DNA from 3 places in the Leclercia adecarboxylata genome. Region 2 is predicted to be linked to each of the others. Evidence: predicted binding sites of a transcription regulator. Region 2 holds the regulator's gene; each other region holds the start of a gene.
What was found. Region 2 encodes PurR, which represses purine synthesis genes. Its sites were predicted from a motif close to CANGCAAACGTTTGCNTG; they were not measured.

Region 1 (10,433 bases), 380 kb from region 2:
GGATCAACGCTCTGGCCAGCGCCACGCGCTGTTTCTGTCCGCCGGACAGGGCGGCAGGCCACTCATCGGCGCGATGGTCCAGCCCGACGGCGGCCAGCGCCTGGCGGGCGGATGCTTTCCAGTTACCTTTCAGCCCCAGCCCGACGTTATCTATTACCGTTTTCCACGGCAGCAGTCGCGCGTCCTGGAACATCATCCGGGTATCATCCTGGATGTCAGCCAGCGGCGTATTCCCCGCCAGCAGTTCGCCGCCGTTCGGCGCCTCCAGCCCGGCCAGCAGGCGCAGCAGGGTGCTTTTCCCACCGCCGCTGCGGCCCACCACCGCCACAAACTGTCCGGCGGGAATATGCAGTTCCAGTTCGTTCAGAATGGTGTTATTACCGTAGCGTTTGGTCACGCCATTTAACAGCAGCGGCGTACCCTGATTTAAGCGAGCCGTGTTCATGCGTGTGCCTCCTTTTTAACGTAGGCCGGATTCCAGCGCAGCCAGCTTCGTTCCAGCCACTGGGCGCTGACATCTGCAAGTTTACCGAGCAGGGCATAGAGAATAATGGCCACCACAACGACGTCGGTTTGCAGGAATTCGCGGGCGTTCATCGCCAGATAGCCAATGCCGGAGTTGGCGGAGATAGTTTCCGCCACGATCAGCGTCAGCCACATCAGACCCAGGGCAAAGCGCACGCCCACCATAATCGAGGGCAGGGCACCCGGCAGGATGACGTGGATGAACAGGGCGAAGCCGGACAAGCCGTAGCTGCGCGCCATCTCCACCAGCCCGCGATCGATATTACGGATCCCGTGCCAGGTATTGATATAGATCGGGAACAGGGTGCCGAGGGCGACGAGGAAGATCTTCGCCGTCTCATCGATGCCAAACCACAGGATCACCAGCGGGATCAGCGCCAGATGCGGCACGTTACGCAGCATCTGAATTGAGGTGTCCAGCAGACGCTCGCCCCAGCGGGAGAGGCCGCTGACCAGGCCGAGCGTCAGGCCAATCGTCCCGCCGATGGAAAAGCCAATCACCGCGCGCCAGGAGCTGATCGCCAGATGCTGCCACAGCTCACCGCTCGAACTCAGCGACCAGAAGGCCTCCACAACGCCTTCGGGTGAGGGCAGTATGCGGCTTGAGAGCCAGCCCACGGAGGAGGCCAGCTGCCAGATAAGCACAATACCGACAGGGAGCAGCCAGGGCGCAATGCGCAGCAGCCATTTTTGGGAAGGATTAGCCATAGGATCTCCTTAGCTCTGGGCGACTTTACGCGGGATAAATTCGTTAGCGACCGCTTCGCCCTGCTGCAACAGCCGCTGCGGCTGCGGGATTTCCGGAATGGCGACATCCAGATGCGGGAACAGCAGTTCACCCACCTTCCAGGCCTCTTCCAGATGCGGATAACCGGAAAGAATAAAGCTGTCGATACCAAGGTCTGCATATTCATTAATACGCGCCGCCACCGTCGGGCCATCGCCCACCAGCGCGGTCCCCGCGCCGCCGCGCACCAGCCCCACGCCCGCCCACAGGTTCGGGCTGATCTCCAGGTTTTCTCGCTTGCCGTTGTGCAGGGAGGCCATCCGGTGCTGCCCGACAGAATCGGTGCGGGCAAAGGCGGCCTGCGCTTTGGCAATGGTCGCATCGTCCAGATGGGAGATCAGACGGTCGGCGGCCTGCCACGCCTCTTCGTTGGTTTCGCGGACAATCACGTGCAGGCGGATCCCGAACCGGACCTTACGACCGTGGGCCGCGGCTTTGGCGCGCACCTGCTCAATCTTCTCTTTTACCAGCGCCGGCGGCTCGCCCCAGGTGAGGTAGAGATCCACCTGTTCGGCAGCCAGGTCCTGGGCAACGTCGGACGAACCACCAAAATAGAGCGGTGGACGCGGCTGCTGAACCGGCGGGAAGAAGAGTTGAGCATCACGGACATGAATATGCTTGCCCTCGAAGGTCACGTTCTCCCCCTCCAGCAGACGACGCCAGACGTGGGTGAACTCAGAAGAGGCTTCATACCGCTCGGTGTGATCCAGGAAGACGCCGTCGCCCGCCAGCTCCTGCGGATCGCTGCCGGTGACCAGGTTAAACAGAGCGCGTCCGTTCGACAGACGATCCAGCGTCGCGGCCTGACGTGCGGCCACCGTCGGGGAGGTCACGCTTGGACGCAGGGCCACCAGAAACTTCAGGCGCTGGGTCACCGGGATCATCGACGCCGCCACCAGCCACGCATCCTCGCAGGAGCGCCCGGTGGGGATCAGCACCCCGGTAAAGCCAATCCGATCTGCGGCCTGGGCGATCTGCTGAAGATAAGCATGATCCACCGGGCGGGCGCCCTCTTCGGTGCCAAGATAGTGACCATCACCGTGGGTAGGTAAAAACCAGAACAGATTCAGACTCATGACTTATCTCCTTTAGAGGAAGTGGGGTGCCAGATGCGGTCGCGAATATCGATTTTTTTCGGTACCAGGCGGTTCTCGTAAAACAGGTCGGCGGTTTGCTGCTGTAACACGGCGGTTTTGGCATCCACCGGTTTGATGACGGTTGGCGGGCGATGGTCAAGGTAGGAGGCAATGACCGGCTCCGGAAGACCCATCGTTTTTGCCAGCAGTGCGATACTGGCCTGACGCTGACTCTGGGTAAGGGCGTCTGCCTCGCTGAAGGTATTCAGTACGCCCTGAACAAATGCGCCGTTTTTCTCCGCATAAGGACGCGCGGCAAGGTAGAAGGAGCCGGTCTGTTTCAGGGTTTCACCGTCCTTCAGCACCTTCACGCCACCCTGCAGCAGGGCGGCAGAGTAGTAGGGATCCCAGATAGCCCAGGCGTCGACATTATTTTGCTGGAAGGCGGCGCGGGCATCCGCCGGGGAAAGATAAACCGGCTGAATATCTTTAAAGGTCAGTCCCGCCTGCTGCAGGGCACGCAATAAAAGATTGTGCGAGCTGGAACCCTTCTGGAAAGCCACCTTGTGGCCTTTAAGATCCGCCACGGTTTTAATCGGGCTGTTTTCAGGCACCAGGATCACTTCGGCTTTGGGCTTTGGCGGCTCAACGCCAACGTAGACCAGATCCGCGCCGGCGGCCTGAGCGAAGATCGGCGGGATGTCACCGGTACTGCCCAGATCGATACTGCCCACGTTCAGCGCCTCGAGCATCTGCGGGCCTGCCGGGAACTCCACCCAGGAGAATTTGGTGTCCGGGTAGCGTTTTTCCAGCAGCTGATGGCTTTTCGCCAGCACCATGCTGACGCTGCCTTTCTGGTAACCAATACGCAGGCTTTCAGGGGCGGGCTCTGCGGCGTGCGCCAGGCCAGAGAGGGCCACCAGGCCTGCCAGGCTAAGGCGGGCAAGAGATTTAAACATGGGCGACTCCTTTCTGAAGGCCAAAGGCAGGAACCTCGACGTCGCGGCGATGCAGCGCCTGCCAGAAGGTCTCCAGCGCGCTGTCGAGGCGGGTTTGCAGGTTCGGGGTAAAGTGCGGCTTGTGCTGGTAGTCGATCACCTGAGAATCGTCGGCAAACACGCCGTGGAGGATCTCCTGGGCTTTCAGGGCGTTGAGCACCGGCTTCAGGGCGTAATCCACCGCCAGCAGATGGGCTACGGTGCCGCCTGTCGCCAGCGGCAGCACGATTTTGCCCTCCAGCGCGCGCTCCGGCAGCAGGTCCAGCAGGGTTTTCAGCGCACCGGAAAACGAGGCTTTATAGACCGGGGTGGCGACAATCAGCCCATCGGCATCCTTCAGTTGTTCATTGAGGGTTTTCAGCGCCGGGCTGTCGAAGCGGGCATAGAGCAGATCTTCCGGGGCGAAGTTGTGCAGATTCCAGTGGAACACCTCCACATCCAGAGAGGTAAGCTGCTCCCTGGCATACTCCAGCAGCGCGCTGGAGCGGGAAGGGAATCGCGGACTGCCGGCCAACGTAATGACGCGCATACATGCTCCTTATAACCAATTGTTTGCTTTTATCTAACATTGATAACATTTGTTGGCAGTGTGGCACCGCTGGCTTATTCCACTAAATGATTTATCCGCAAGTGAAATGCCAGAAAATGAATAAAGGAGGGATGAAAAGTAAACGATTGCGCGGCATGCGGCTTTTTTTGCCTCAGGTCAATTCCCTTTCCCGCTGCGATCGCAGATAATACGCCCCCGGTTTGCACACCGGGAATCCAGGAGAGTTCATGTACTACCCCTTCGTTCGTAAAGCCCTTTTCCAGCTCGATCCTGAGCGCGCTCATGAATTTACATTCCAGCAATTACGCCGTATTACGGGAACCCCGCTCGAAGCGCTGGTGCGCCAGAAAGTGATGGACAAGCCGGTCACCTGCATGGGGTTAACTTTTAAAAACCCTCTGGGTCTGGCGGCAGGTCTGGATAAAAATGGCGAATGTATTGATGCGCTGGGTGCGATGGGCTTCGGCTCCATTGAAATTGGCACCGTCACGCCGCGTCCGCAGCCGGGTAACGACAAGCCGCGCCTGTTCCGCCTGGTCGAGGCCGAAGGGCTGATCAACCGCATGGGGTTCAATAATCTCGGCGTCGATCACCTGGTCGAGAATGTGAAGAAAGCCCATTTCGACGGCGTATTAGGCATTAATATCGGCAAAAATAAAGACACGCCGGTAGAGCAGGGCAAAGATGACTATCTGATCTGTATGGAGAAAGTCTATGCTTACGCCGGGTATATTGCGGTGAATATCTCATCGCCTAACACCCCGGGTCTGCGCACCCTGCAATACGGTGAAGCGCTGGATGACTTATTGGTCGCCATCAAAAATAAGCAAAATGAACTCCAGGCGACGCACCATAAATATGTCCCGGTGGCCGTTAAAATTGCCCCGGATCTGACAGAAGAAGAGCTGATTCAGGTAGCCGACAGTTTAGTTCGCCATAATATTGATGGCGTTATTGCCACCAATACCACGCTCGATCGTTCTCTGGTTCAGGGGATGAAACATTGCGACGAAATGGGTGGGTTGAGCGGACGTCCGGTACAGTTAAAAAGCACCGAAATTATCCGTCGCCTGTCGCAGGAGTTAATGGGTCGCCTGCCGATTATTGGCGTGGGCGGGATTGATTCGGTGATGGCTGCCCGGGAAAAAATGGCCGCTGGCGCTTCGCTTGTTCAGATATATTCAGGCTTTATTTTTAAAGGCCCGCCGCTGATTAAAGAAATCGTTAATCATATCTAATCTTTTATCGCTATTGACAACCAGGGCTTTATTTCCAGCTCTGGTTGTTTTATATTCCCGGACTGTTGCTTTATTAGACATTGTAGTCTTTTATTATTGAAGTTAAAAAAGCGAAGCGGCAATAAGGACTTTCTTACTACAGGACGTTTCGGGAACGGGAGAGACAGATGCGAATTAAACCTGACGATAACTGGCGATGGTATTTCTGCGAAGAGCACGATCGTATGATGCTCGATCTGGCTAATGGTATGCTGTTCCGCTCGCGTTTTGCCCGCCGGATGTTAACCCCGGACGCCTTTGCCGATACCGGTTTTTGCGTCGACGATGCCGCGCTCTATTTCTCCTTTGAAGAGAAATGTCGGGATCTGGACCTCTCTAAAGAACAACGCGCCGAACTGGTGCTCAATGCGCTGGTGGCGATCCGCTTCCTTAAACCTCAGATGCCAAAAAGCTGGCACTTTCTTGCTCACGGTGGGCGCTGGACGCCGGTCACCGGTGATGCCGCGTGCGTCAGCCTGAGCGAGAATGCCGAGCAGGTGAATTTGCTGGTAGTGGAGCCAGGCGACAACGCCGCGCTCTGTTTACTGGCGCAGCCGGCGGTAACTATCGCCGGGCGCACCATGCAGCTGGGGGACCCGATTAAAGTGATGAACGACAGGCTGAAACCGCAACCGGTCAGCTTCAGCCTCGAGCAGGCCGTTTAGGCTTCGAGCTGTAACGACGTTTTAGGTACGCAGCTGCAGCACAGAATGGTGCCGTCGCTGCCAATGGCCGATTTCTTCAGTGCACTCACTTCACCTTCTACCAGCGTGATGCGACAGCATCCGCAGATCCCCGCACGACAGGAATAGGGCACGCGAATACCGGCCTGTTCAAGCTGCTCCAGTAATACCTGCTGATTGTTGCCCCGAATGGTCTGTCCCTGCCACTGGATAGTCACCGCCGTTGCGGGCTGGGTTTCCACTTCAGTGGGCTCTTCCTCGGCGCCAGCCCCGTAGATACGGCCCGGCCCGGTCGAGAGGATCTCCACCTCATCGCCCACGCGGATCACCCCGCTGGAGCGTGGGATCAGGTTCTGCCCAAAATCGACATCGCCGTTATCCTGCGCGGTGCGGAAGGATTGCAGGGTCTTCAGCGGCTCGCCGGCCGGGTGCTTCTGCCCCTTTTCCGGACTGACGGTGGTAAAGATGCAGCGGCTGCACGGTTTCACCACATCGAAAATCACGTCGCCGATGCGGATCGTTTTCCAGGTGTCTTCTTCCCACGCGGCCGCGCCGGTCACCACCAGGTTAGGGCGGAACTGCTCCATCTGCACGCTGGCCGGGCAGCGCTGTTGCAGATCGCGCAGCGAGGCCTCGTTGGTCAGCAGGAAGGGGAACCCGTCGGCAAACGACAGCGGCACTGCGGCAAACTTATCTACGCGGCGCGTCAGCTCAGGACCTACCCAACGGAGCTGAACCGGGCGCGAAAAGAACTCGCTCAGCCAGCGGTTAATCTCTTCCGGGGCAATGCGGGCGGTAAAGTGGTTGCCCCAGACTTCGGTGGGGGCGTCTGCTGGCGCAAAGTCGCTGAAGCGGACGATACTACTGGAACCATCCGGCGCGGTGAGATGCAGACCGTCATGCACCGGCACCGGCGTGAAGCGAACCATTTGCGGGAACTGGCGTGCGGTAATGAACGTGCCGTCCGGTTCGGTGACCATAAAAATGCGGTCAAAGGCAAAGCCGCTCATGTCTGCAAGGGCATGAGTGAGTCCAATACCGCGCATGGATTTAACCGGATGAATGAAAAGCCTGGATAACGTCGCCACGGCACCGCCCCCTAAAATGAAAATAAGCACTCAACTTTATGACATAGAGCCCAGATTGGCTATAATGCGCAGCAATTTTCTTAGAGTAAAAGTGACGATATGAATTCTCTGTTTGCCAGTACGGCCCGTGGGCTGGAAGAGCTGTTAAAAACTGAACTGGAAAGCCTGGGTGCGCAAGAGTGCCAGGTGGTTCAGGGTGGTGTCCATTTTCAGGGCGACACACGGCTTATTTACCAGAGCCTGATGTGGAGTCGCCTGGCCTCACGCATCATGTTGCCGATGAGAGAGTGCAAGGTTTACAGCGATCTCGATCTTTACCTGGGCGTGCAGACTATCGACTGGACAGAGATTTTTGCGCCGGGCGCCACTTTTGCCGTCCACTTCAGCGGCCTGAATGACGAGATCCGCAACAGCCAGTACGGTGCGCTGAAGGTTAAAGATGCCATCGTCGACTGCTTCACCCGTAAAAACCTGGAACGTCCTAACGTCGATCGTGAAAACCCGGATCTGCGTATCAACGTTCGCCTGAATAAAGAGATTGCCAGCATTGCGCTGGATCTCTGTGGCGAAGGCCTGCACCAGCGCGGCTACCGCGATCGTGCCGGTATCGCGCCAATCAAAGAGAACCTGGCGGCCGCCATCGTAATGCGTTCCGGCTGGCAGCCGGGCACGCCGCTGCTGGATCCAATGTGTGGTTCCGGCACGCTGCTGATCGAAGCGGCGATGCTGGCGACCGACCGTGCGCCGGGCTTGCATCGTGGCGCGTGGGGCTTTAAGGGCTGGGCACATCACGACGAAGCAATCTGGCAGGAAGTGAAAGCCGAAGCCCAGACCCGCGCCCGTGCCGGGCTGGCGGCCTATGAATCCCGCTTCTACGGCTCTGACAGCGACGCCCGCGTCATTGAACGCGCGCGCAGCAACGCCCGTCGTGCCGGGATCGGCGATCTGATTGCCTTCGAGGTAAAAGACGTTTCTCAGCTCACTAACCCGCTGCCAAAAGGCCCGTACGGCACGGTGATCAGCAACCCGCCTTACGGCGAACGCCTTGACAGCGAGCCAGCGCTGATTGCCCTGCACAGCCTGCTGGGGCGCACCATGAAGGATCTGTTTGGCGGCTGGAATCTCTCCCTGTTCAGCGCCTCGCCAGAGCTGCTGAGCTGCCTGCAGCTGCGCGCCGAGCGCCAGTTCAAAGCCAAAAACGGCCCGCTGGACTGCGTGCAGAAGAACTACCATCTGGCCGAGAAAGAGGCCGACAGCAAGCCGTCTAGCATCGCGGAAGATTACGCTAACCGTCTGCGTAAGAACCTGAAGAAATTTGAAAAATGGGCGAAGCAGGAAGGCATCGAATGCTATCGCCTGTATGACGCCGATCTGCCGGAGTATAACGTGGCGGTCGACCGTTACGGCGACTGGGTGGTGGTGCAGGAGTATGCTCCGCCGAAAACCATCGATCCGCAGAAAGCCCGTCAGCGTATGCTGGATATTATTGCCGCGACCATCAGCGTGCTGAATATTGCCCCGAACAAGCTGATCCTCAAAACCCGTGAGCGTCAGAAAGGCAAAAACCAGTACGAGAAAATGAACAGCAAGGGCGAGTTTATCGAAGTGGGCGAATACAACGCGCGCCTGTGGGTGAACCTCACCGACTATCTCGATACCGGCCTGTTCCTCGACCACCGCATCGCCCGTCGTATGCTGGGTCAGATGAGCAAAGGCAAGGACTTCCTGAACCTCTTCTCCTATACCGGCAGCGCCAGCGTGCACGCGGGTCTGGGCGGCGCGCGTACCACCACTACCGTGGACATGTCCCGCACCTATCTGGAGTGGGCAGAGCGCAACCTGCGCCTCAACGGCCTGACCGGCCGCGCGCACCGTCTGCTGCAGGCCGATGTGCTGGGCTGGCTGCGTGAATCTGAAGAGCAGTTCGATCTGATCTTTATCGATCCGCCAACCTTCTCCAACTCCAAACGCATGGAAGAGTCTTTTGATGTCCAGCGCGACCATTTAACGCTGATGAAAGACCTGAAACGTATGCTGCGTAAAGGCGGCACCATCATGTTCTCGAACAACAAACGCGGATTCCGCATGGATCACGAAGGGCTGGAAAAACTGGGGCTGAAAGCACAAGAGATCAGTCAAAAAACCCTGTCCCAGGATTTTGCCCGTAACCGTCAGATCCACAACTGCTGGCTGATTACCGCGGCCTGAAAGGAAAAGTAAATGTCATTAATTAGTATGCATGGGGCGTGGCTGTCGTTCAGCGACGCGCCGCTTCTCGATAATGCTGAACTGCATATCGAAGATAACGAACGTGTCTGTCTGGTAGGTCGTAACGGCGCCGGTAAATCGACGCTGATGAAGATCCTGAATCGCGAGCAGGGGCTGGACGACGGGCGCATTATCTATGAACAGGATCTGATTGTGGCGCGTCTGCAACAGGATCCGCCGCGTAACGTTCAGGGCAGCGTCTACGATTTTGTTGCCGAAGGCATCGAAGAGCAGGCCGAGTATCTGAAGAGCTATCACGAGATCTCGCATCTGGTCATGACCGACCCGAGCACCAAAAACCTCAATGAGATGGCGCGCCTGCAGGAGCTGCTGGATCACCACGGCCTGTGGCAGCTGGAAAACCGCATCAACGAAGTGCTGGCGCAATTAGGTCTGGAAGCGGACATGCCGCTGGGCTCGCTCTCCGGCGGCTGGCTGCGTAAGGCCGCGCTGGGCCGGGCGCTGGTCAGCGGGCCGAAAGTGCTGCTGCTCGATGAACCGACGAACCACCTGGATATCGAAACCATCGACTGGCTGGAAGGGTTCCTGAAAACCTTCAACGGCACCATCATCTTTATCTCGCACGACCGTTCGTTTATTCGCAACATGGCGACCCGCATTGTCGATCTCGATCGCGGCAAGCTGGTGACCTATCCCGGCGACTACGACACCTACCTGCTGGAGAAAGAGGAAAACCTGCGCGTTGAGGAGCTGCAAAATGCCGAGTTCGACCGCAAACTCGCCCAGGAAGAGGTGTGGATCCGTCAGGGCATTAAAGCACGTCGTACCCGTAACGAAGGTCGCGTTCGCGCCCTGAAAGCGATGCGCCGCGAGCGCAGTGAACGCCGCGAAGTGATGGGCAGCGCGAAGATGCAGGTCGAAGAGGCGAGCCGCTCAGGCAAAATCGTCTTCGAGATGGAACACGTCAACTACCAGGTTGATGGCAAAGTGCTGGTGAAGGACTTCTCCGCCCAGGTGCAGCGCGGGGACAAAATCGCCCTTATCGGCCCGAACGGCTGCGGTAAGACCACGCTGCTGAAGCTGATGCTGGATCAACTTAAGGCCGATAGCGGCCGCATCCACTGCGGAACCAAGCTGGAAGTCGCCTACTTCGACCAGCACCGCGCAGAGCTGGACCCGGACAGAACGGTGATGGACAACCTTGCCGAAGGTAAGCAGGA
Region 2 (10,433 bases):
CGAACATCTCCTTGCGACCGGCGAGCGTCTTTGCATGCACCGCGGGTTTACCGGGATGGGTCTGAGCGAGCTGCTGAAAACCGCCGATGTGCCGAAGGGGTCGTTTTATCACTACTTCCGCTCCAAAGAGGCGTTTGGCGTGGCCCTGCTGGAGCGCCACTATGCGGGCTACCATCAGCGTCTGGCCAGCCATTTCGCCAGCGGCAAGGGCAACTGTCGCGATCGTGTTCTGGCTTATTATCAGGAGACGCTGACCCAGTTCTGCGCGCAGGGCATTATCAGCGGCTGCCTGACGGTAAAACTTTCTGCCGAAGTGTGCGATCTCTCTGAAGATATGCGCACGGCGATGGATAAAGGGGCCACGGGTGTTATCACCCTGCTGGCGCAGGCGCTGGCGAAGGGGCGGGAAGAAAAATCCCTGACCTTCATCGGCGAACCGCTCACCCAGGCGCAGGTACTTTATTCCCTGTGGCTGGGCGCCAACCTGCAGGCCAAAATGTCCCGCAGCGCGCTGCCGCTGGAGAGCGCGCTGGATCATGTTAAGAACATCATTGCTACGCCTGGCAATTAACAGGCGTTTTTATTTATCGAATCACTAGACGACCGGTCTACTCAGGAGTCACTATGTCAGCCGAAAAATTATTTACCTCGCTCAAAGTGGGCGCGATCGAAGCACCCAACCGTGTCTTTATGGCCCCCCTCACCCGTCTGCGCAGCATTGAGCCGGGCGATATCCCGACCCCGCTGATGGGTGAATACTATCGTCAGCGCGTCAGCGCGGGCCTGATCATCTCTGAAGCCACGCAGATCTCTGCCCAGGCCAAAGGCTATGCTGGCGCACCTGGTCTGCACAGCCCGGAGCAGATCGCCGCCTGGAAGAAAATTACCGACGGCGTGCATGCCGAAGATGGCCGCATCGCGGTGCAACTGTGGCACACCGGCCGCATCTCCCACAGCAGCCTTCAGCCTGGCGGTCAGGCGCCGGTGTCTGCCTCTGCCCTGAACGCCGGTACCCGCACCTCTCTGCGTGACGAAAACGGCAATGCGACCCGTGCGGATACCACCACCCCGCGCGCACTGGAGCTGGACGAAATCCCGGGGATCGTTAACGATTTCCGCCAGGCGGTAGCCAATGCCCGCGAAGCCGGTTTCGACCTGGTTGAGCTGCACTCTGCCCACGGCTATCTGCTGCACCAGTTCCTGTCGCCGTCTTCTAACCAGCGTAACGACCAGTACGGCGGCAGCGTTGAGAACCGCGCCCGTCTGGTGCTGGAAGTGGTTGATGCCGTCTCGAAAGAGTGGAGCGCAGATCGCATCGGGATCCGCGTCTCGCCGATTGGCTCTTTCCAGAACGTGGATAACGGCCCGAACGAAGAAGCCGACGCCCTGTACCTGATCGAAGAGCTGGCCAAACGCGGCATCGCCTATCTGCACATGTCCGAGCCAGACTGGGCCGGCGGTGAACCGTATTCTGATGCCTTCCGTCAGAAAGTGCGTGACCGCTTCCCGGGCGTGATTATCGGCGCGGGCGCGTACACGCCGGAGAAAGCCGAAGATCTGATCAACAAAGGGCTGATTGATGCCGTGGCCTTTGGCCGCGCCTACATCGCCAACCCGGATCTGGTGGCCCGCCTGAAGCACAAAGCCGAGCTGAACCCGCAGCGTCCGGAGAGCTTCTACGGTGGCGGCGCAGAAGGTTATACCGATTATCCCTCTTTATAATCCCTTCATTGATAGCGGCGACAATTCGCCGCTATACTAAAACATCGTTTCTGTTCAAGATGATAAAAAGCTAAGAGGATAATATGCGCCTACTTCACACCATGCTGCGCGTTGGCGATCTGCAACGTTCCATCGAGTTTTACACCAACGTGCTGGGCATGTCCCTGCTGCGCACCAGCGAAAACCCGGAGTACAAATACTCCCTCGCCTTCGTGGGTTACGGCGAAGAGAGCGAAGAAGCGGTTATCGAACTCACCTACAACTGGGGTGTGGATAGCTACGAGCTGGGTACCGCCTACGGTCACATTGCGCTGGAAGTGGATAACGCCGCAGAAGCCTGCGAGCGCATTCGCAGCAACGGCGGCAACGTCACCCGTGAAGCGGGTCCGGTTAAGGGCGGCACCACGGTGATTGCCTTCGTTGAAGATCCGGACGGTTACAAAATCGAACTGATTGAAGCCAAAGACGCCGGTCGCGGTCTGGGCAACTGATTGTAACGGGCGCGCAATGCGCCCGTTGTTTTACTGCATCTCATTGCGAAATTTGCCATAATGCGCACTGCTTTTTTCCCCTTGTAAGAGATCCAGATGTCCGATAACGCTCAACTTACCGGTCTGTGCGACCGTTTTCGTGGTTTTTATCCTGTTGTGATAGATGTCGAAACCGCTGGATTTAATGCCAAAACCGATGCGCTGCTGGAAATTGCCGCCATCACGTTGAAAATGGATGAACAGGGCAATTTGCTGCAGGACTCCACGCTGCACTTTCACGTCGAACCTTTCGAAGGGGCGAACCTGCAGCCTGAGGCGCTGGCGTTTAATGGCATCGATCCCCATAACCCGCTGCGTGGGGCAGTGAGTGAATATGACGCGCTGCATGCCATCTTCAAAATGGTGCGCAAGGGAATGAAAGACCAGAACTGTAACCGCGCGATCATGGTGGCGCACAATGCTACCTTCGATCACAGTTTTATGATGGCTGCCGCCGAGCGCGCATCGCTCAAGCGCAACCCGTTCCATCCGTTTGTGACCTTCGATACCGCCGCCTTAAGCGGACTGGCGCTGGGGCAGACCGTCCTCTCTAAAGCCTGTATTACCGCCGGTATCGATTTTGACGGTACCCAGGCGCATTCGGCGCTTTATGACACCGAGCGCACGGCGGAGTTGTTTTGTGAAATCGTTAACCGCTGGAAACGCCTCGGCGGCTGGCCGCTGCCGGACGCCGAGAACAACGCATAAAAAAAGCGACCTCAGGGTCGCTTTTTTATTTACCGGGACGCGGAATTATTCGGCGCCTGGCTCTTCTGATTTGTATTTCGCAGCCGTCTCTTTGATCAGCTGTTGCAGTTCGCCACGCTGATACATCTCAATCAGGATGTCGCAACCGCCAACCAGTTCACCGTCAACCCACAGCTGCGGGAAGGTCGGCCAGTTAGCGTATTTTGGCAGCTCAGCGCGGATATCCGGGTTCTGCAGAATATCAACGTAAGCAAAACGTTCGCCACAGGCAGACAGCGCCTGGACCGCCTGAGCGGAGAAACCACAGCTTGGCAGTTTCGGAGAACCTTTCATGTACAGCAGGATCGGGTTTTCAGCGATTTGTTGCTGAATTTTTTCAATAGTAGTGCTCATGTTTTGCTTCCTTTTACTTCTGTTACGGCAATAGTCTGACATTGTAGCGTTTCAGGCCGACTACGGAAAATAACATTTTCGTCACCTTTATGATTTTACCGCGCGTCCTTTAAAGATGCATTCACAACATACCTTATCGCGAGATTAGCTGCGGTTTTGCACAGCTAATGTACAGAATGCCCCTGTGAAATTCTGATATTTTTGCACTTGCTAACGAAACACAGTTTTAGATGCAAAAAGTTTATTAACGTCGGGCCTTTTTATAGATTAGAATCGACGAGTTTTGTAAATCATACGCAGGGTTATTTATATCCTGCGATTACCAGGGGAATGCCCAGTGGCGCGAATAAATAAATTCTCGATCACGCTCTGTGCTTTGCTGTTTTCATCTCTCACCTTCACGCCGGTGGCAAACGCCTCAGAGCAGGCGCGGCCTTCTGCCGCCCATAAAACGCATCTGGCGAAAGCAACCGAACCTAAGAAAAAAAGCAGCACCAGTAAAACCAGCAAAAAAGAGAGCACGAAAAAAAGCACTACCAGCAAAAAGAGCAGCAGCAAAAAAAGTAGCCTCGCTAAAACACAGCCAGCCACCTCCAGCAAGAAAAGCAAAACTTCCTCCCGCAGCGCGACCCGCACCACGCAAACCGCCTCCCGCGTTGTGACAGAAAAATGCACCACCCGTAAAGGACGCAAAACGCAGTGCGTCAAAACCAGCAAAACCACGACCCTTGCTGAAGCGCATAAAGTCCGGGTGCAAAAGGCGCAAAAAACGGCGTTAAATAAACTAATGGGCCAGATTGGTAAACCCTATCGCTGGGGCGGTTCCTCGCCGCGTACCGGTTTCGACTGCAGCGGCCTGGTTTATTACGCCTATAAAGACCTGGTTAAATTCCGTATTCCGCGCACCGCGAACGAAATGTACCACCTGCGTGACGCCTCTCCGGTCGATCGCGGCGAGCTCGAAAGCGGCGATCTGGTGTTCTTCCGCACCCGTGGGCGCGGCACCGCCGACCACGTGGGCGTTTACGTGGGCAACGGCAAATTTATCCAGTCCCCGCGTACCGGCCAGGACATTCAGATCACCTCCCTGAGCGAAGACTACTGGCAGCGCCATTACGTCGGCGCGCGCCGCGTGATGAAGGCCAACACCCTGCGTTAATCTCCCCTACCCCGCTGGCACGCCAGCGGGGTAAGTTCCTCTTTTGCATACCCTTTCAATTTGCTACTCTACCCTTACATTCAATATGGTTATTGAATGGATCACTATAATAAGGAGAGAAGCAATGTCGTTTGAATTACCTGCATTACCGTATGCAAAAGACGCCCTGGCCCCGCATATTTCTGCGGAGACCCTGGAATACCACTACGGCAAACACCACCAGACCTACGTTACCAACCTGAACAACCTTATCGCCGGTACCGCCTTTGAAGGGAAAACCCTGGAAGAGATCGTGCGCAGCTCCGAGGGCGGCGTATTCAACAACGCCGCACAGGTATGGAACCACACCTTCTACTGGCACTGCCTGGCACCACAGGCCGGTGGCGAACCGACCGGTGAACTGGCAGATGCCATCACCGCTACCTTCGGCAGCTTTGCAGAGTTTAAGGCGAAGTTTACCGACGCGGCGGTGAAGAACTTTGGCGCAGGCTGGACCTGGCTGGTAAAAGAGGCGGACGGCAAACTGGCCATCGTTTCTACTTCCAACGCGGGCACGCCGTTGACCAGCAACGCCACCCCGCTGTTAACGGTGGATGTTTGGGAGCACGCGTACTACATCGATTACCGCAATGCGCGCCCGAACTATCTTGAGCACTTCTGGGCGCTGGTAAACTGGGCGTTTGTTGCGAAGAACTTCGCGGCGTAACAAAAAAAGCAGAAGGCCCGGCCTTCTGCTTTTCTGTTTTATTCGGTAGCACACACCGGATCAGGTTGTTTTCTGTCAGCAGTCAGCACCAGCAGAAGCCCCAGCGCCGCAATGATGGCCCCCATCACCGGAACGAAGCTGTAACCCAGTCCGCCCGAGATCACCGCCCCACCGGCCGCCGCCCCCAGCGCATTCCCGAGGTTAAACGCCCCGATATTCACGGAAGAGGATAACCCCGGCGCATCGCTCGCTACACGCATCACGCGCATCTGCAGCGGTGGTACTACCGCAAAGGTCGCCATTCCCCACACCACCATCGCAAATGCCGCGCCCACTTCGTTACGCGCCAGCCACGGGATCGCCAGCATGATGACGATCAGCAGCAGTAAAAACCCCTTCAGGGTGCCGCTCACGGAGCGGTCCGCCAGCTTGCCGCCGAGGAAGTTGCCAAGCGAGAAACCGACGCCAATCAGCACCAGCATCGCGGTGACAAAGGCAGGCGTGGCGTTGTTAATGTCATGCAGGACCGGTGCAATGTAGGTGTAGAGCGTAAACATCGCCCCGGCACCGAGCACGGTAGTCAGCAAGGCCGAGAGCACCTGCGGGCGCATCAGCACCGCCAGCTCTTTGCGCACTTCCGGCTTTTCGCCCGCCCCGCCCGCTGGCAGAGAGAAGAACAGTGCGATCATCGAGACCACGCCGAGCAGCGCGGTTGCGAGGAATGACATGCGCCAGCCGATCGCTTCGCCCATCCAGGTCGCGGCAGGGACGCCGCCGATGTTGGCGATGGTCAGCCCCATAAACATGGTTGCCACGGCGCTGGCCTGTTTGTGCTTCGGCACCACGCTTGCGGCCACCACAGACCCGAGGCCAAAGAAGGCGCCGTGGTTGAGGCTGGTCAGAATGCGCGACAGCAGCAGGGTGGTGTAATCCGGGGAGAGCGCCGAGAGAACGTTACCGACGGTAAAGATCGCCATCAGGAAGATCAGCGCGTTACGGCGACCGCGGTGCGACAGCAGCAGGGTCATCAGCGGCGCCCCCACCATCACGCCGATGGCGTAGGCGCTGATCAGCATGCCTGCCGCGGGAATAGAAACATCCACACCCCGGGCAATCACCGGTAACAGCCCCATCGGGGAAAACTCGGTGGTGCCGATACCAAACGCACCAATGGCCAGGGCCAGCAGCGGAAAATTGATTCTCATACTTCAACTCCAGACACCGTGTCGTCAGGCGACACAGAACAATGAAGGCGAAAGCATGACATCAATCACAAAAAATGAGAAGTTAACAATTTGGCAAAAGATTTTTGCAGGGAGCGTAACAATAAAGGAAGGGAGACGAGGGAGCGGTGACTCCCTCGCGAGGATCAGTGCAGCGCAGCAGTCAGACCGCTTGCTACGATCAGACCCAGAACAATAATGGTGGTAACCAGCGAAAACTTAAGATCGGTACTCATCAATTTTTCTCCTTTTAATCACCCCATGAAGAGTGAGCTTGCTCATTTTTGCACAGTTCAGGGTAAAAATCTTGCGGGAATTAGGTTGATATCCATTTTTACTCTTCCCCTTTTGGTCAAGATCAGACAAAATTCCACGCTAAATTTATTAGCGTACCGGCCATTGACCCCCTCCTGACGTCCTGTGTCGTTTTCCCGGCGTACCGCAATTCAAATTGCGCAATTAGGGCGAGTGAAGGCAAACGTTTACCTATTGGTTTTTCAGGAGCTTAGATATGGTCTGGAGTGACATCTGATGGCAACAATTAAAGACGTAGCGAAACGCGCAAACGTTTCCACTACAACCGTATCACATGTTATTAACAAAACCCGCTTTGTGGCGGAAGAGACGCGTAACAACGTCTGGGCAGCGATCAAAGAGCTGCACTACTCTCCCAGCGCCGTGGCCCGCAGTCTGAAGGTGAATCACACCAAATCGATCGGCCTGCTGGCGACCAGCAGCGAAGCCCCCTACTTCGCAGAAATTATTGAAGCGGTAGAGAAAAACTGCTTCCAGAAAGGCTATACCCTGATCCTCGGCAACGCCTGGAACAGCCTCGAGAAGCAGCGGGCCTACCTGTCAATGATGGCGCAAAAGCGTGTCGACGGCCTGCTGGTGATGTGCTCCGAATATCCGGAGCCCCTGCTGACGATGCTGGAAGAGTATCGCAATATTCCGATGGTGGTGATGGACTGGGGCGAAGCGAAAGCCGACTTCACCGACTCGGTGATCGATAACGCCTTTGAAGGCGGCTATATGGCCGGACGTTATCTGATTGAACGCGGTCACCGCGACATCGGCGTTATTCCGGGGGCGCTGGAGCGCAATACCGGTGCCGGGCGTCTGGCCGGTTTTATGAAAGCGATGGAAGAAGCGTTAATCACGGTGCCGGAAAACTGGATCGTGCAGGGCGACTTTGAGCCAGAGTCCGGCTATCGCGCCATGCAGCAGATCCTCTCCCAGAGCCCGCGTCCGACCGCTATTTTCTGCGGCGGCGACATTATGGCGATGGGCGCCCTGTGCGCCGCCGATGAAATGGGTCTGCGCGTGCCGCAGGACGTTTCGCTGATCGGCTATGATAACGTGCGCAACGCCCGGTTCTTCACCCCGGCGCTGACCACTATCCACCAGCCAAAAGATTCGCTGGGGGAGACGGCCTTCAACATGCTGCTCGACCGTATCGTCAACAAGCGCGAAGAGTCGCAGTCCATTGAAGTGCATCCGCGTTTGATCGAACGCCGCTCCGTCGCCGATGGCCCGTTCCGCGACTACCGCCGTTGATCCCCTCAGGGAGCCAGCACCTCTGGCTCCCGCAGCCACTCCCTGTTCATCGTTTCACTGTCCCCCAGATAATCCAGCAGCCACGCCAGCGCCGGTGACATATCGTTTTGTTGCCAGGTCAGGCAGCAGGCCGCATCCGGGAACGGGTTCTCCAGCGTCAGTTCCACCCATTTGCCGCTGTCGATCCACGGGCGGGCAAAATGCACCGGCACCATCCCCACGCACAGTCCGGCCGAGAGGCAGGTTGCCGCCGACTCCCAGTCCGGGGTGACGATCCGCCGCTGGTTGTCCAGCAGCCAGGTGATGCGTTTTGGCAGCGAGCGGGAGGTGTCTTCCCGCACCAGCGACGGCCAGTTGCGCAGGGTATCATCGCTGAGCGGGTCGGGAAGCGCGGCCAGCGGATGATGGCTCGCCACCACGCAGATCCAGCTCAGCATGCCCATATCGCGAAAAGCGTAGCGTCCCCCCACCGGGATCGCCTGGGTCGCGCCGATGGCCATCTCCACCCTGCCGTCCGCCAGCGCATCCCACACGCCGTTAAAGACCTCCTGGGAGACCCGCAGCTCGACGTCAGAGAAGTGACGGTAAAAATCGACAATCATCTGGCGGGTGCGCTCGGGGCGAACGATGTTGTCCACCGCAATGGAGATGTGCCCGCGCCAGCCGTTGGCGATCTGCTGGCACTGTTCGCGGGTGATCTGCATTTTTTTGATAACAGAGCGCCCCTCCTTCAGAAACCACATGCCGGCCGGGGTGAGCTCCACGTCGCGATGGCGCCGTTCAAACAGCGGCACCGCCAGCCACTCCTCAAGCTGACGCACCGTATAGCTGATCGCCGAGGGAACGCGGTGCAGCTCCTGGGCCGCGCCGCTGAAACTGCCGTTACGCGCCACGGCGTCCACCACTTCAAGGGAATATTCAGACCACATTTTCTGCCTGCAAAAAATTTGAATGCAACCGCCAAATATTAGCGTTTCACAAGCGGGATTGCACTGCCTACACTCAGCGGCTACCTAAACCTGCACCCATAAGGACAATAAAACAATGCAACCCAGGAAAGGATTTTTAGTCTGGCTTGGCGGCCTGAGCGTACTGGGCTTCCTCGCCACCGATATGTATCTGCCTGCCTTCTCGATCATGCAGGAAGATCTGCAAACCCCGGCGGCCGCCATCAGCGCCAGCCTGAGCCTCTTCCTTGCGGGCTTTGCTTTCGCGCAGCTGCTGTGGGGACCGATGTCCGACCGCTTCGGGCGTAAGCCGGTTCTGCTGACCGGTTTAGCCATCTTCGCGCTGGGCTGTCTGGGCATGCTGTGGGTACGCGATGCCACCTGGCTGCTGGTGCTGCGCTTTATCCAGGCGGTAGGCGTCTGCGCGGCGGCGGTCACCTGGCAGGCGCTGGTGACGGACTACTACCCGGCGACGCGGACCAACCGGATTTTCGCCACCATCATGCCGCTGGTGGGGCTGTCACCGGCCCTGGCACCGCTGCTCGGCAGCTGGATCCTCGCCCATTTCAGCTGGCAGGCCATTTTTGCCGTGCTGTTTGCCATCACCCTGGTGCTGATGATCCCGGCCTTTTTCCTGAAACCGGTCGCGGCAAAAGCGGATCGGCCTGAGTCCCGCGTCACCTTCTTCACCCTGCTCCGCTCGCGTGTTTATCGCGGTAACGTGCTGATCTACGCCGCCTGTTCCGCCAGCTTCTTCGCCTGGCTGACCGGCTCGCCGTTTATCCTCAGCGAGATGGGCTACAGCCCGGCAGCGATCGGCCTGAGCTACGTGCCGCAGACCATCGCCTTCCTGATTGGTGGCTACGGCTGTCGCGCTGCGCTGCAAAAATGGCAGGGTCACCAGATGCTGCCGTGGCTGCTGGGCCTGTTTGCGCTCAGCGTGATAGGCACCTGGGCGGTAGGGTTTATTCCGGGCGTGAGCCTGGCGGAGCTGCTGATACCCTTCTGCCTGATGGCGGTGGCGAACGGCGCGATCTACCCTATCGTCGTCGCGCAGGCGCTGCGTCCCTTCCCGCAGGCCACCGGCAGCGCGGCCGCGTTGCAGAACACCCTGCAGCTGGGCCTCTGCTTCCTTGCCAGCCTGCTGGTCTCATGGCTGATTGCCACCCCGCTGCTGACCACCACCAGCGTGATGGTCGCCACCGTGATACTGGCCGCGCTGGGCTACCGGATGCAGTACCTCCCTGCCCGCCAGCAGCATGACGAGATGCAGGCGGAGTCCTCTCGCGCCTGATGGCGTAACTGATTAGGGTGCTAACGATTTTCTGTTGAAGCACCCATTTATCAGGCCTATACTTATTAGCGCATTCTGATAAATACGAAAATTATTAAGTATTAACGGGAGCCGGAGTGCTCCCGTTTTAGCATGGATGGCCTTTCGGCAAGGGTTATCTCCCTTCCTCTGTTCTACGTCGGATATTAGCCTCG
Region 3 (10,433 bases), 910 kb from region 2:
CGCGACCCGGCGTGGAGATGAGCCCCATCACCGAGGAGGTCATCACAATCCGGCCCTCGCCGTGCGGCAACATGGCGGGCAGCAGGCGCATGGTCAGCTGATGGACGCCAAAAAAATTGGCCGAAAACTGCTGTTCAAGCTGCTGGCGCGTAATAGTCTGCAGCGGGCCGTAAACGCCAAATCCGGCGTTGTTGAACAGCCCATACAGGCGATTACCGGTCAGGGCGATCACTTCATCGGCGGCGCGTTCAATGCTTTCTGCACAATCCAGATCCAGCAGCACGCCGGCAAAACCCATGTTGTTCATACGTTCAACGTCTTCGGGTTTGCGGCAGGCGGCCAGCACCCAGAATCCCTGACGCTTCAGTTCAAGGGCGCTGTCAAAGCCAATTCCGCTGGAACATCCTGTTATTAAGACCGATTTTTGCATAACTTTACCTGTCAGGATCTCCGCTGAATTACGAGTCATGTTTAACTAAAGGAGCCAGCCGGGTTGCCATCCAGTCTGCGATAAACGGCTGGGCGTCCCGATTGGGGTGAATACCGTCGTCCTGCATCCACTGCGGTTTCAGGTAGACCTCTTCCATAAAAAAGGGCAGCAGCGGAACATCGAACTCTTTGGCGAGCTTCGGATATATCGCGCTGAAGGCTTCATTATACCGACGACCATAGTTAGCAGGCAGGCGAATTTGCATCAGCATCGGCTGGGCGTTGGCGGCGCGGATATCCTGCAAAATTTTGCGCAGGGTTTGCTCCGTCTGCTGCGGCTGGAAACCGCGCAGGCCGTCATTGCCGCCAAGCTCCACCAGCACCCAGCGCGGCTGATGCTGTTTCAACAGGGCAGGCAGACGGGAAAGTCCCTGCTGGGAGGTGTCGCCGCTGATGCTGCCGTTGACGACCGTCGTTTTGCTCTGCCATTTATCGTTCAGCAGCGCAGGCCAGGCGGCACTGGCCGCCATCCGGTAGCCAGCGCTCAGACTGTCACCCAGAATTAATAGCGTGTCCGCCGCCGCGGCGCGAAATGAGAACAGAATCAAAAACAGGAAGGGCAAATGCCAGCGGAAAACATTGTTGAAGTTCATCATCTTAAGAAGTCCGTGGGTCAGGGGGAGCACGAGCTTTCCATCCTTACCGGAGTTGAACTCATTGTCAAACGCGGGCAGAGCATCGCCCTGATTGGTGAATCGGGTTCGGGCAAATCCACGCTGCTGGCGATCCTCGCCGGTCTGGATGACGGCAGCAGCGGTGAGGTCAACCTGGTCGGCCAGCCCCTGCATGCGTTGGATGAAGAGGCGCGCGCCGCCCTGCGGGCAAAGCACATTGGTTTTGTTTTTCAGTCGTTTATGCTGATCCCGACCCTTAACGCGCTGGAGAACGTTGAGCTGCCGGGGCTGCTGCGCGGCGAGAATACCGCCCACAGCCGGGAGAGCGCCAGGGCGCTGCTGGAACAGCTGGGGCTGGGTAAACGCCTCGATCACCTTCCGGCGCAGCTCTCCGGCGGCGAGCAGCAGCGCGTGGCGCTGGCCCGTGCGTTCAATGGCCGCCCGGATGTGCTGTTTGCCGACGAACCCACCGGTAACCTCGATCGCCAGACCGGGGACAAAATTGCCGATCTGCTGTTCTCGCTTAACCGCGAGCACGGCACCACGCTGATCCTCGTCACCCACGATCCGCAACTGGCTGCACGCTGCGATCGCCGCCTGCGCCTGGTGAACGGCGAACTGCTGGAGGAAGCATGATTACCCGCTGGTTCTGGCGCGAATGGCGCTCCCCCTCGCTGCTGATCGTCTGGCTGGCGTTAAGCCTGGCGGTGGCCTGCGTGCTGGCGCTCGGCAGCGTCAGCGATCGCATGGAAAAGGGGCTCAGCCAGCAAAGCCGTGAGTTTATGGCCGGGGACCGCACGCTGCGCAGCTCCCGCGAGGTGCCCCAGGCGTGGCTTGAGGAGGCGAGAAAAGAGGGGCTGAAGGTCAGCGAGCAGTTGAGCTTCCAGACCATGACCTTTGCCGCCGATACGCCACAGCTGGCAAGCGTAAAGGCCGTCGATGATATTTACCCGATGTACGGCGAGCTACAAACCAACCCGCCGGGCCTCAAGCCCGCGCCGGGGACGGTGTTGCTGGCCTCGCGCCTGATGGCGCTGCTGAATCTGAAAACCGGCGACAGCATTGACGTCGGGGATGCCACACTGAAAATCGCCGGAGAGGTGATTCAGGAGCCGGATTCCGGCTTCAACCCCTTCCAGATGGCGCCGCGCCTGCTGATGAACACCGCAGATGTCGCCAAAACCGCGGCGGTACAGCCCGGGAGCCGCGTCACCTGGCGCATTAAGTTTGGCGGCACGCCCGCCCAGTTGAGCACCTATGAAAAATGGCTGCTGCCGCAGCTGAAGGCGGAGCACCGCTGGTCCGGCATGGAGCAGGAGGATGGCGCGCTCGGCAAGTCGCTTGAGCGTTCCCAGCAGTTCCTGCTGCTTTCGGCACTGCTAACGCTGCTGCTGGCTGTCGCGGCGGTGGCGGTGGCCATGGGCCACTACTGCCGCAGTCGCTACGACCTGGTGGCGATCCTCAAAACCCTCGGCGCGGGCAGGGCACAGCTGCGCAAACTGATCGTCGGCCAGTGGTTGATGGTGCTTACCCTTTCAGCTGTCACCGGCGGGGCGATGGGGCTGCTGTTTGAGAAGGTGCTGATGGTGCTGCTCAAACCGGTGCTGCCCGCCGCGCTGCCGCCAGCCAGCCTGTGGCCGTGGCTGTGGGCGATCGGGGCCATGACCGTCATCTCGCTGCTGGTGGGGCTGCGGCCTTATCGCCTGCTGCTGGCGACGCAGCCGCTTCGCGTCCTGCGTCGCGACGTGGTGGCCAGCGTCTGGCCGCTGAAATATTACATTCCGGCGATTGTGGTGCTGGTGGTGGTGCTCCTCGCCTGGCTGATGGGCGGCAGCATGCTGCTGTGGGCGGTGCTGGCCGGGGCCGTGGTGCTGGCGCTGCTCTGCGGCGTGCTGGGCTGGATGCTGCTCAGCGTGCTTAAGGGGCTGACGGTAAAATCCCTGCCGGTGCGTCTGGCGGTGAATCGCCTGCTGCGCCAGCCGTGGTCAACCCTCAGCCAGCTGTCGGCCTTCTCGCTGTCGTTTATGCTGCTGGCTTTGCTGCTGGTGCTGCGCGGCGACCTGCTGGATCGCTGGCAACAGCAGCTCCCGCCCGAAAGCCCGAACTACTTTCTGATTAACATCGCCCCGGAGCAGGTGACGCCGCTGAAGACGTTCCTCTCGGAGCATCAGATTATCCCCGAGTCCTACTATCCCATCGTGCGGGCGCGTCTGACCCAGATTAACGGCCAGTCTACCGAGGGTAATAAAGATGAATCCCTTAACCGCGAGCTGAACCTGACCTGGCAGGATAAACGCCCGGATCATAACCCGATCACCGCCGGAACCTGGCCGCCAGGCGCGGGGGAAGTGTCGATGGAAGAGGGGCTGGCAAAACGCCTGAACGTCGCCCTGGGAGATACGGTGACCTTTACCGGCGATACCCAGGACTTCAGCGCTAAAGTCACCAGCCTGCGCAAGGTTGACTGGGAGAGCCTGCGGCCAAACTTCTTCTTCATCTTCCCTTCCGGGGCGCTGGACGGACAGCCCCAGAGCTGGCTGACCAGCTTCCGCTGGGAGAACGGCAACGGCATGCTCACCCAGCTTAACCGCGAGTTCCCGACCATCAGCCTGTTGGATATCGGCGCGATCCTCAAGCAGGTCGGGCAGGTGCTGGAGCAGGTAAGTCGGGCGCTGGAGGTGATGGTGGTTCTGGTGACGATCTGCGGCGTGCTGCTTTTGCTGGCGCAGGTGCAGGTCGGGATGCGTCAGCGCCATCAGGAGCTGGTGGTTTATCGTACCCTGGGCGCAGGTAAAAAACTGCTGCGCACCACGCTCTGGAGCGAGTTCGCCCTGCTGGGACTGGTGGCTGGCCTGGTGGCGGCCATCGGGGCCGAAACCGCGCTGGCGGTGCTGCAAACCCGGGTGTTCGACTTCCCGTGGGAGCCTGACTGGCGGCTGTGGGTGATCCTGCCGCTCAGCGGCGCGGTGATGCTCTCGCTGTGCGGCGGCTGGCTGGGGGCCCGGCTACTTAAGGGCAAAGCCCTGTTCCGCCAGTTCTCCGGTTAATCCCTTTTCGTAACCATCACGCACCGGTTTTTATATCGGTGCGTGATGTCTTAGCAGCATAAAAAGATAAAACACTGAGTGTTAGTGGCACAAATCATTAAAAACCGGACAACACGGACAGATAAATTCTGGTTAATATTCACCTGCTAAATAAATGGCAGTGTGTCTATCAAGGAAAAACAGTGACAATAAATAAAAAAGCGCTGGCAGTCGCTATTGGCGCTGCAGTGGCATTGACGTCTTTTGCATCCCAGGCTGAAATCACCGTTCTGAAACAAGATCCGCAGGCGGGCAACCCGCTGAGCCGCCTCAACTTTACCGTTGGCGGCAGTATTCGTCCCCAGTTCCAGAATATGACCGGCGACGACGGCAAAAACAGCTACAAGCGTAACGGCTTTGACGGCGGCACCCGCTTCCGTTTCGCGGCAGATTACTACCTGTTTGATGACATCAGTTGGGTGAGCTACTACGAGCTGGGTGTGAACATTCCGGCCCAGTTCAACTGGGATAACCACCATGCAGACGGCGCGCGTGATACCTCCCGTCGTATGCTCTACACCGGCCTGAAAAGCGATACCTGGGGTACCCTGACCTTCGGTCAGCAGAACAGCGTTTACTACGATGTGGTTGGTGCGAAAACCGATATCTGGGACTACGACATGATCGGCCAGGCGCCGGGTAACGGTATCAACGGCGACTACGACGGCTCTTACCGTTCACGCCAGATGCTGAAGTACAAGAAAACCCTTGGCGATGCGGACATCTACGCCTCTTACCTGTTCGAAGACAGCGAATACCTGCCGGGCAACGGCCTGCGCTACAAGCGTAAAGGCGGCGGTTCACTGGGTCTGGATTATCGCCTGACCACCGACCTGACCTGGGGCGCGGCGTGGAACTACACCCGTGCGGACATGCGTAATCCGGATAACGGCGACAGCAAAACCTGGGATCAGAATATCCTTGGTACCGCGCTGAGCTGGACCCCGGACAACTGGACCTTCTCCGCAGGCGGCGGCTGGTATCAGAACTTCATGACCAGCAAAAAAGTGTCGGTAAACGACTACTTCGCGGGTGACGCGTGGGGTATTGAGTACTTTGCGGGTTATAAATTCCCGATTGGTCAGTATGCTGTGAAATCCATCCAGCCTTACTTCATGGGCGACCGCATCGAGACCATGAATGGCCGCAACTACCAGCGCATCGACAACGGCGTGGGTATCAGCTTCCAGCTGGATTACGGTTTCCGCGTGGATTACGAGCACGTGTTCACCTCCAGCACCGACGATCTGGGCGATATGAACCTGGTGCGTCTGCGTTACGACTTCTAAATCGTCTGTTCCCCGGTGGCGCTGCGCTTACCGGGGCTACGTGGGGTGCGGTCTGTTCCCCGGAGGCGGGGTTACAAAAACGCGCCGAACCTGTAGGCCGGGTAAGGCGTAGCCGCCACCCGGCTTTTTTTCAGCAGCTCAGCCACTCTGAAACATCCCCGTACGTCCCGCGATACACAATCTTCTCCGCTTTTTTCTCCAGCTGATAACGGTACATCGGGTCGTAATAGTCATTCAGCAGCGGCGCAAGCCAGCTGAAATGCGCTTCGGTGCTGCCGGTACGCTGCTGATCGTCCAGAGCGCTATCCAGCAGGGCGGTAAATTCTGCATAACGCTGCAACCCCAGACGGCGGCGGATGGCAAACAGGCCGTGGTGCAGATAGTCGCGATACTCCAGCCAGCCCGCTTCTTCTCCCCGCGCCTCTCGAAAGGCCTGCCACATCTGCGCGAAATACTCTTCCCGCAGCCGCTCAAGACGCACTTCAAACGGATCCTCGACCACCACAATCGGCGACTGCGTCATGCGATCGCGCAGGCATTCCGGCAGGTGGTTGGAGCCGATCATCCGGCCTTCGTCTTCCAGTACCCAGCGCGTGGCGTCTTTTTTTAACAGCTCAACCGCCAGATGGTTTTCAAAACTCGCCTGGGAGAGCTGCGGGGCCAGCGTGCGGCCAAAGGAGGAGCCGCGATGGTGCGCCAGCCCTTCGAGATCCACGCCCTCAGGATGCGCCTTCACTAACAGCGTTTTGCCGCTCCCGGTGCAGCCGCCAATCAGCACGCTGGGTTTTTGCGCCTGCTCGACGGTCGCCTGCATTGCCGCCTGACGTAGCGCTTTATAGCCGCCCCGGATCAGCGGGTAGTCCACGCCTGCCTCTTTCAGCCAGGCCTGCACGATATGCGAGCGCTGCCCGCCCCGGGCGCAGCAGATGTAGCCCTGCGGCCGGGCAAGGCAGGCGGCGCGCCGCCTCCGGCGCTGTTCGCGCGTCTCGCCGCTCACCAGACGGTGGCCGAGCGCGAGCGCGGCTTCCGGCCCCTGGCGCTTATAGCAGGTGCCCACGGCGGCGCGTTCGTCGTCGTTCATTAAAGGCAGGTTGATTGCCGCAGGCATGGCGCCCTGAGCAAATTCCACGGGCGCACGCACGTCAATCAATGGCGTGTCGGCGGTAAGAATGGCGCGGTAGTCCGTCCCATCGTTCATAAGGATCCCTCAAAACAGCGATGGGCAGGATTTTACGCCGGGGAAGGGGAAGGTCAACTCCCCGGCGGTGAGGCTTAGCTGAGTGCGGACTGCGCCCAGGCAATACCGCTGGCGTACTCTGGCGGCAGCAGCGGCACGATAGCGTCCAGCGCGGCGCTCAGGCGCGCGGTGTCGGTATCGTTCAGGTTCAGGTGGCCGACCTTACGACCCGGGCGCACCTCTTTGTCGTACCAGTGCAGGTGCACCAGCGGCAGGTTCAGCCAGTCGTAGTTCAGATCGGTGCCGATCAGGTTGATCATCACCGACGGGCTGTTCACCACCGGCTTCGGCAGCGGCAGCCCGGTGATGGCGCGCAGATGCAGCTCAAACTGGCTGATGGACGCCCCGTTTTGCGTCCAGTGACCGCTGTTGTGCACGCGCGGTGCCAGCTCGTTGATCAGCAGACCTTCCGGCGTGACGAAACACTCCATCGCCATCACACCCACGTAGCCCAGCTCCTGCATGATGGCAGAGAGCATGCTTTCAGCCTGCGCCTGCTGGGCTGCGTCCGCCTGCGGGAAGACTACGCTGGTGCGCAGAATGCCGTCCTGATGCAGGTTGTGGGTCAGGGGATAGAAAACCGTGCTGCCGTCGTGGGCGCGGGCACCGACCAGCGACACTTCGCCGCTGAAATTGATGCCCTGCTCAACGATGCACTCGCCGTAGCACTCGTCCGGCAGCTGGTCGGTTTCACCGGCGCGCAGACGCCACTGGCCGCGGCCGTCGTAGCCGCCCACGCGACGCTTGACGATCGCCAGCTCGCCCAGCGTGTCAAACACGCCCGGCCACTGGCCTTTTTCGGTCAGCAGCTGCCACGGCGCGGTGGCGAGATGCAGATCGTCAAACAGCTGTTTTTGCGTCAGGCGGTCGGCGATGATCGGAAAGACGTCGCGGTTGACGAAGGCGTTGTGACGCGCCAGCTCGCGGGTTAAGGCGGTTTCAGGCCAGCGCTCAATCTCTGCGGTGATGACGCTTTGCTGAAACGGCACGGCTTCAGGTTCATCGTCCAGCCCAACCGGCCAGACGGTGATCCCCAACGGTTCACCGGCCTGACGCAGCATACGGCCTAACTGGCCGTTACCAAGGACGCAAACCTGCTTCATGCCGCACCTCGCGGGTCGGGATTGTCCAGCACCTCGTCGGTCTGGGCTTTACGCCAGTCCGCCAGGCGCTGATGGAGTGCTTTATCGTGGGTTGCGAGGATCTGTGCGGCCAGCAGGGCGGCGTTGGCAGCGCCCGCTTTACCGATGGCCAGCGTACCAACAGGAATGCCGCGCGGCATCTGCACGATGGAGTAGAGGCTGTCGACGCCGCTCAGTGCTGCGCTTTGAACCGGGACGCCGAGCACCGGCACCAGGGTTTTGGCAGCAATCATGCCGGGCAGATGCGCGGCACCGCCGGCACCGGCAATAATCACCTGATAGCCGTTCTCTTCTGCGCCTTCGGCGAAGCTGAACAGTTTATCGGGGGTGCGGTGCGCGGAGACCACTTCAACGTGGTGAGGAACGTTCAGGATGTCAAAGATTTCGGCGGCGAACTGCATGGTAGCCCAGTCGCTTTTGGACCCCATTACGATGGCGACACGCGCCGGATTATTGCTGGAAGACATGCGTCTTAAAACTCCTGTGGTGCACAACTCTCGGCTTTTGAGGTGACAGAGAATAGCACGATCTACAGGCAAGGAAAACGGTTGCGCGGCTAAAACTTCCGCCAAAGTCTGTCGCTTTATGCAATAAAAAAACCGCCAAAAGGCGGTCTTTTTACAGTCTGCTTTACGGCTTACAGCAGATTGCCTGCGGTCAGGTTCTCTTTGTCGAAAGCATGGTTCACATCAATATGATTCTGATGCACCGCCGTGTCGATATTCGAACCCGCTTCCGGGGCGGAGAAGTGGTGCTCTGCAGCCATCGCGCCAGAGGACAGTGAAGCGGCCAGCAGCAGGGCGCTGACGATACTGATAGTTTTCATTCTCTTTTCCTTTTTCATCGTATTGTCGCTGTCGCTGGGCTCTTATCTGGCGGCACGGCAATCGGGCAAATTATTTAGTCAGTTCAGCGGTCATGTGCACGCGGTTGTCGAACTGGGCGCTGGTGATTTTGTAAGCAGCACCTTCTTTTGCGGCCTGAGCGGCAATATTCGCTTCTGCACGGTCAAGGGTAGAGGCGGTAGCGCTCACGCTCTGGGCAAAAGAACCGAAAGAGATCAGAGACAGAGCGGCAACTGCAACGAAAGTTTTGATGGATTTCATGGTCGTGTTCCTTAAGCTGTTTTGTTTGGAATAGGGCGTTGTTGCCCTGATGTGAGTAATCATAGGCCGACCAGAGTGTGATTAAAATCAAAACAATTTGCTGAGATAGTCCAAAAAATTTGAATGATTTCTGGGCAGGGATTTCAGAACGGGAAGGCGATAAGCTCCACATCTTCAGGCGTGACTTTGACCATCGAGCCTTCGGTGTGCCAGGCCCCTAACACCACGCGCTTAGCGGGTTCACCGTTTACGGTCAGTCTATGGACGTCCGGGCGATGGGTATGGCCGTGGATCAGCCACTGCACATGGTGCTTTTCCATCACGCTGACCACCGCCTGCGGGTTCACGTCCATGATGGTCATTGATTTGCTGCTGTTAGCGGCTTTGCTGCCGGCACGCATTTTTGCGGCGATACGGCTGCGGATAAACAGCGGCAGGGCGAGAAACAGCGTCTGGATCCAGGGGGTGTGCACTTTGGCGCGAAACGCCAGATAGCCGGTATCGTCGGTGCAGAGCGTATCGCCATGCATGATCAGGACTTTACGGCCATACAGGTCGAGGACGGTCTCTTCCGCCAGCAGGGTCATGCCGCAATCACGGGCGAAGCGTTTGCCCAGCAGAAAGTCGCGGTTACCGTGGATAAAGAAGCAGGGGACGCCGGAGTTGACCAGCGCTTTAAGCGCACTCGCTATGTCGCGGTGCAGCGGGTTCGGATCGTCATCGCCAATCCAGGCTTCAAACAGATCGCCCAGGATGTAAAGCGCGTCGGCGTGGCGGGCTTCGCCCTGTAAAAAACGCAGAAAACCGGCGGTGATCGCCGGTTCTTCTGTTTGCAGATGCAGATCTGCAATAAAGAGTGTCGCCACGAATTATTCGCTGACGGTCACGCTTGTGATCACAACGTCTTCTTTTGGAACGTCCTGGTGCATGCCGCTGCGGCCGGTAGAAACGCCTTTGATCTTGTCAACCACGTCCATACCCTCAACCACTTCTGCAAACACACAGTAGCCCCAACCCTGCAGGCTTTCGCCGGAGAAGTTCAGGAAGTCGTTGTCTGCTACGTTGATGAAGAACTGCGCGGTGGCAGAGTGTGGCGCCTGAGTACGGGCCATTGCCAGGGTACCGCGGGTGTTTTTCAGACCGTTGTTCGCTTCGTTTTTGATCGCCGCTTTGGTCTCTTTCTGGTTCATGCCAGGTTCAAAACCGCCGCCCTGGATCATAAAGCCGTTAATGACACGGTGGAAAATAGTGTTGTCGTAGAAACCTTCGCGGCAGTAGTCCAGGAAGTTTTTGACTGTTTCAGGCGCTTTGTCATCAAAGGTTTTGATTACGATATCGCCATGATTAGTGTGGAAAGTAACCATTTTTGCATCCTGTTCCGTTATAGTGGTGCTTCGACCCCGCCAGGGGCCACAATAAGCGCTTGTTATAGCATAACCGCAACGCGCGATCACCTTGCATTACTTGCTG

Region 1: a site for PurR is predicted at 4,051-4,068, ahead of pyrD (quinone-dependent dihydroorotate dehydrogenase). Genes of this name have one in related genera too.
Region 3: a site for PurR is predicted at 8,395-8,412, ahead of purE (5-(carboxyamino)imidazole ribonucleotide mutase). Genes of this name have one in related genera too.

The regions. Positions count from the first base shown of each region.
Region 1 is NZ_CP040889.1:3,769,454-3,779,886, forward strand. Features, by position in the region: gene ssuB (aliphatic sulfonates ABC transporter ATP-binding protein) at 1-445, opposite strand, end outside; gene ssuC (aliphatic sulfonate ABC transporter permease SsuC) at 442-1,233, opposite strand; gene ssuD (FMNH2-dependent alkanesulfonate monooxygenase) at 1,243-2,388, opposite strand; gene FHN83_RS19680 (sulfonate ABC transporter substrate-binding protein) at 2,385-3,347, opposite strand; gene ssuE (NADPH-dependent FMN reductase) at 3,340-3,915, opposite strand; gene pyrD (quinone-dependent dihydroorotate dehydrogenase) at 4,164-5,174, shown strand; gene zapC (cell division protein ZapC) at 5,342-5,878, shown strand; gene FHN83_RS19700 (YcbX family protein) at 5,875-6,984, opposite strand; gene rlmKL (bifunctional 23S rRNA (guanine(2069)-N(7))-methyltransferase RlmK/23S rRNA (guanine(2445)-N(2))-methyltransferase RlmL) at 7,084-9,192, shown strand; gene FHN83_RS19710 (ABC transporter ATP-binding protein) at 9,205-10,433, shown strand, end outside.
Region 2 is NZ_CP040889.1:4,147,984-4,158,416, reverse strand. Features, by position in the region: gene FHN83_RS21585 (TetR/AcrR family transcriptional regulator) at 1-571, shown strand, start outside; gene FHN83_RS21580 (alkene reductase) at 625-1,722, shown strand; gene gloA (lactoylglutathione lyase) at 1,806-2,213, shown strand; gene rnt (ribonuclease T) at 2,310-2,960, shown strand; gene grxD (monothiol glutaredoxin 4) at 3,006-3,353, opposite strand; gene FHN83_RS21560 (C40 family peptidase) at 3,691-4,512, shown strand; gene sodB (superoxide dismutase [Fe]) at 4,637-5,218, shown strand; gene FHN83_RS21550 (MFS transporter) at 5,257-6,423, opposite strand; gene cydH (cytochrome bd-I accessory subunit CydH) at 6,588-6,677, opposite strand; gene purR (HTH-type transcriptional repressor PurR) at 6,973-7,998, shown strand; gene punR (DNA-binding transcriptional activator PunR) at 8,004-8,927, opposite strand; gene punC (purine nucleoside transporter PunC) at 9,043-10,239, shown strand.
Region 3 is NZ_CP040889.1:3,234,286-3,244,718, forward strand. Features, by position in the region: gene FHN83_RS17180 (SDR family oxidoreductase) at 1-469, opposite strand, end outside; gene tesA (multifunctional acyl-CoA thioesterase I/protease I/lysophospholipase L1) at 459-1,082, opposite strand; gene ybbA (putative ABC transporter ATP-binding protein YbbA) at 1,053-1,739, shown strand; gene ybbP (putative ABC transporter permease subunit YbbP) at 1,736-4,150, shown strand; gene FHN83_RS17200 (porin) at 4,333-5,478, shown strand; gene mnmH (tRNA 2-selenouridine(34) synthase MnmH) at 5,609-6,676, opposite strand; gene purK (5-(carboxyamino)imidazole ribonucleotide synthase) at 6,751-7,818, opposite strand; gene purE (5-(carboxyamino)imidazole ribonucleotide mutase) at 7,815-8,324, opposite strand; gene FHN83_RS17220 (hypothetical protein) at 8,495-8,683, opposite strand; gene FHN83_RS17225 (YdgH/BhsA/McbA-like domain containing protein) at 8,754-8,963, opposite strand; gene lpxH (UDP-2,3-diacylglucosamine diphosphatase) at 9,107-9,829, opposite strand; gene ppiB (peptidylprolyl isomerase B) at 9,833-10,327, opposite strand.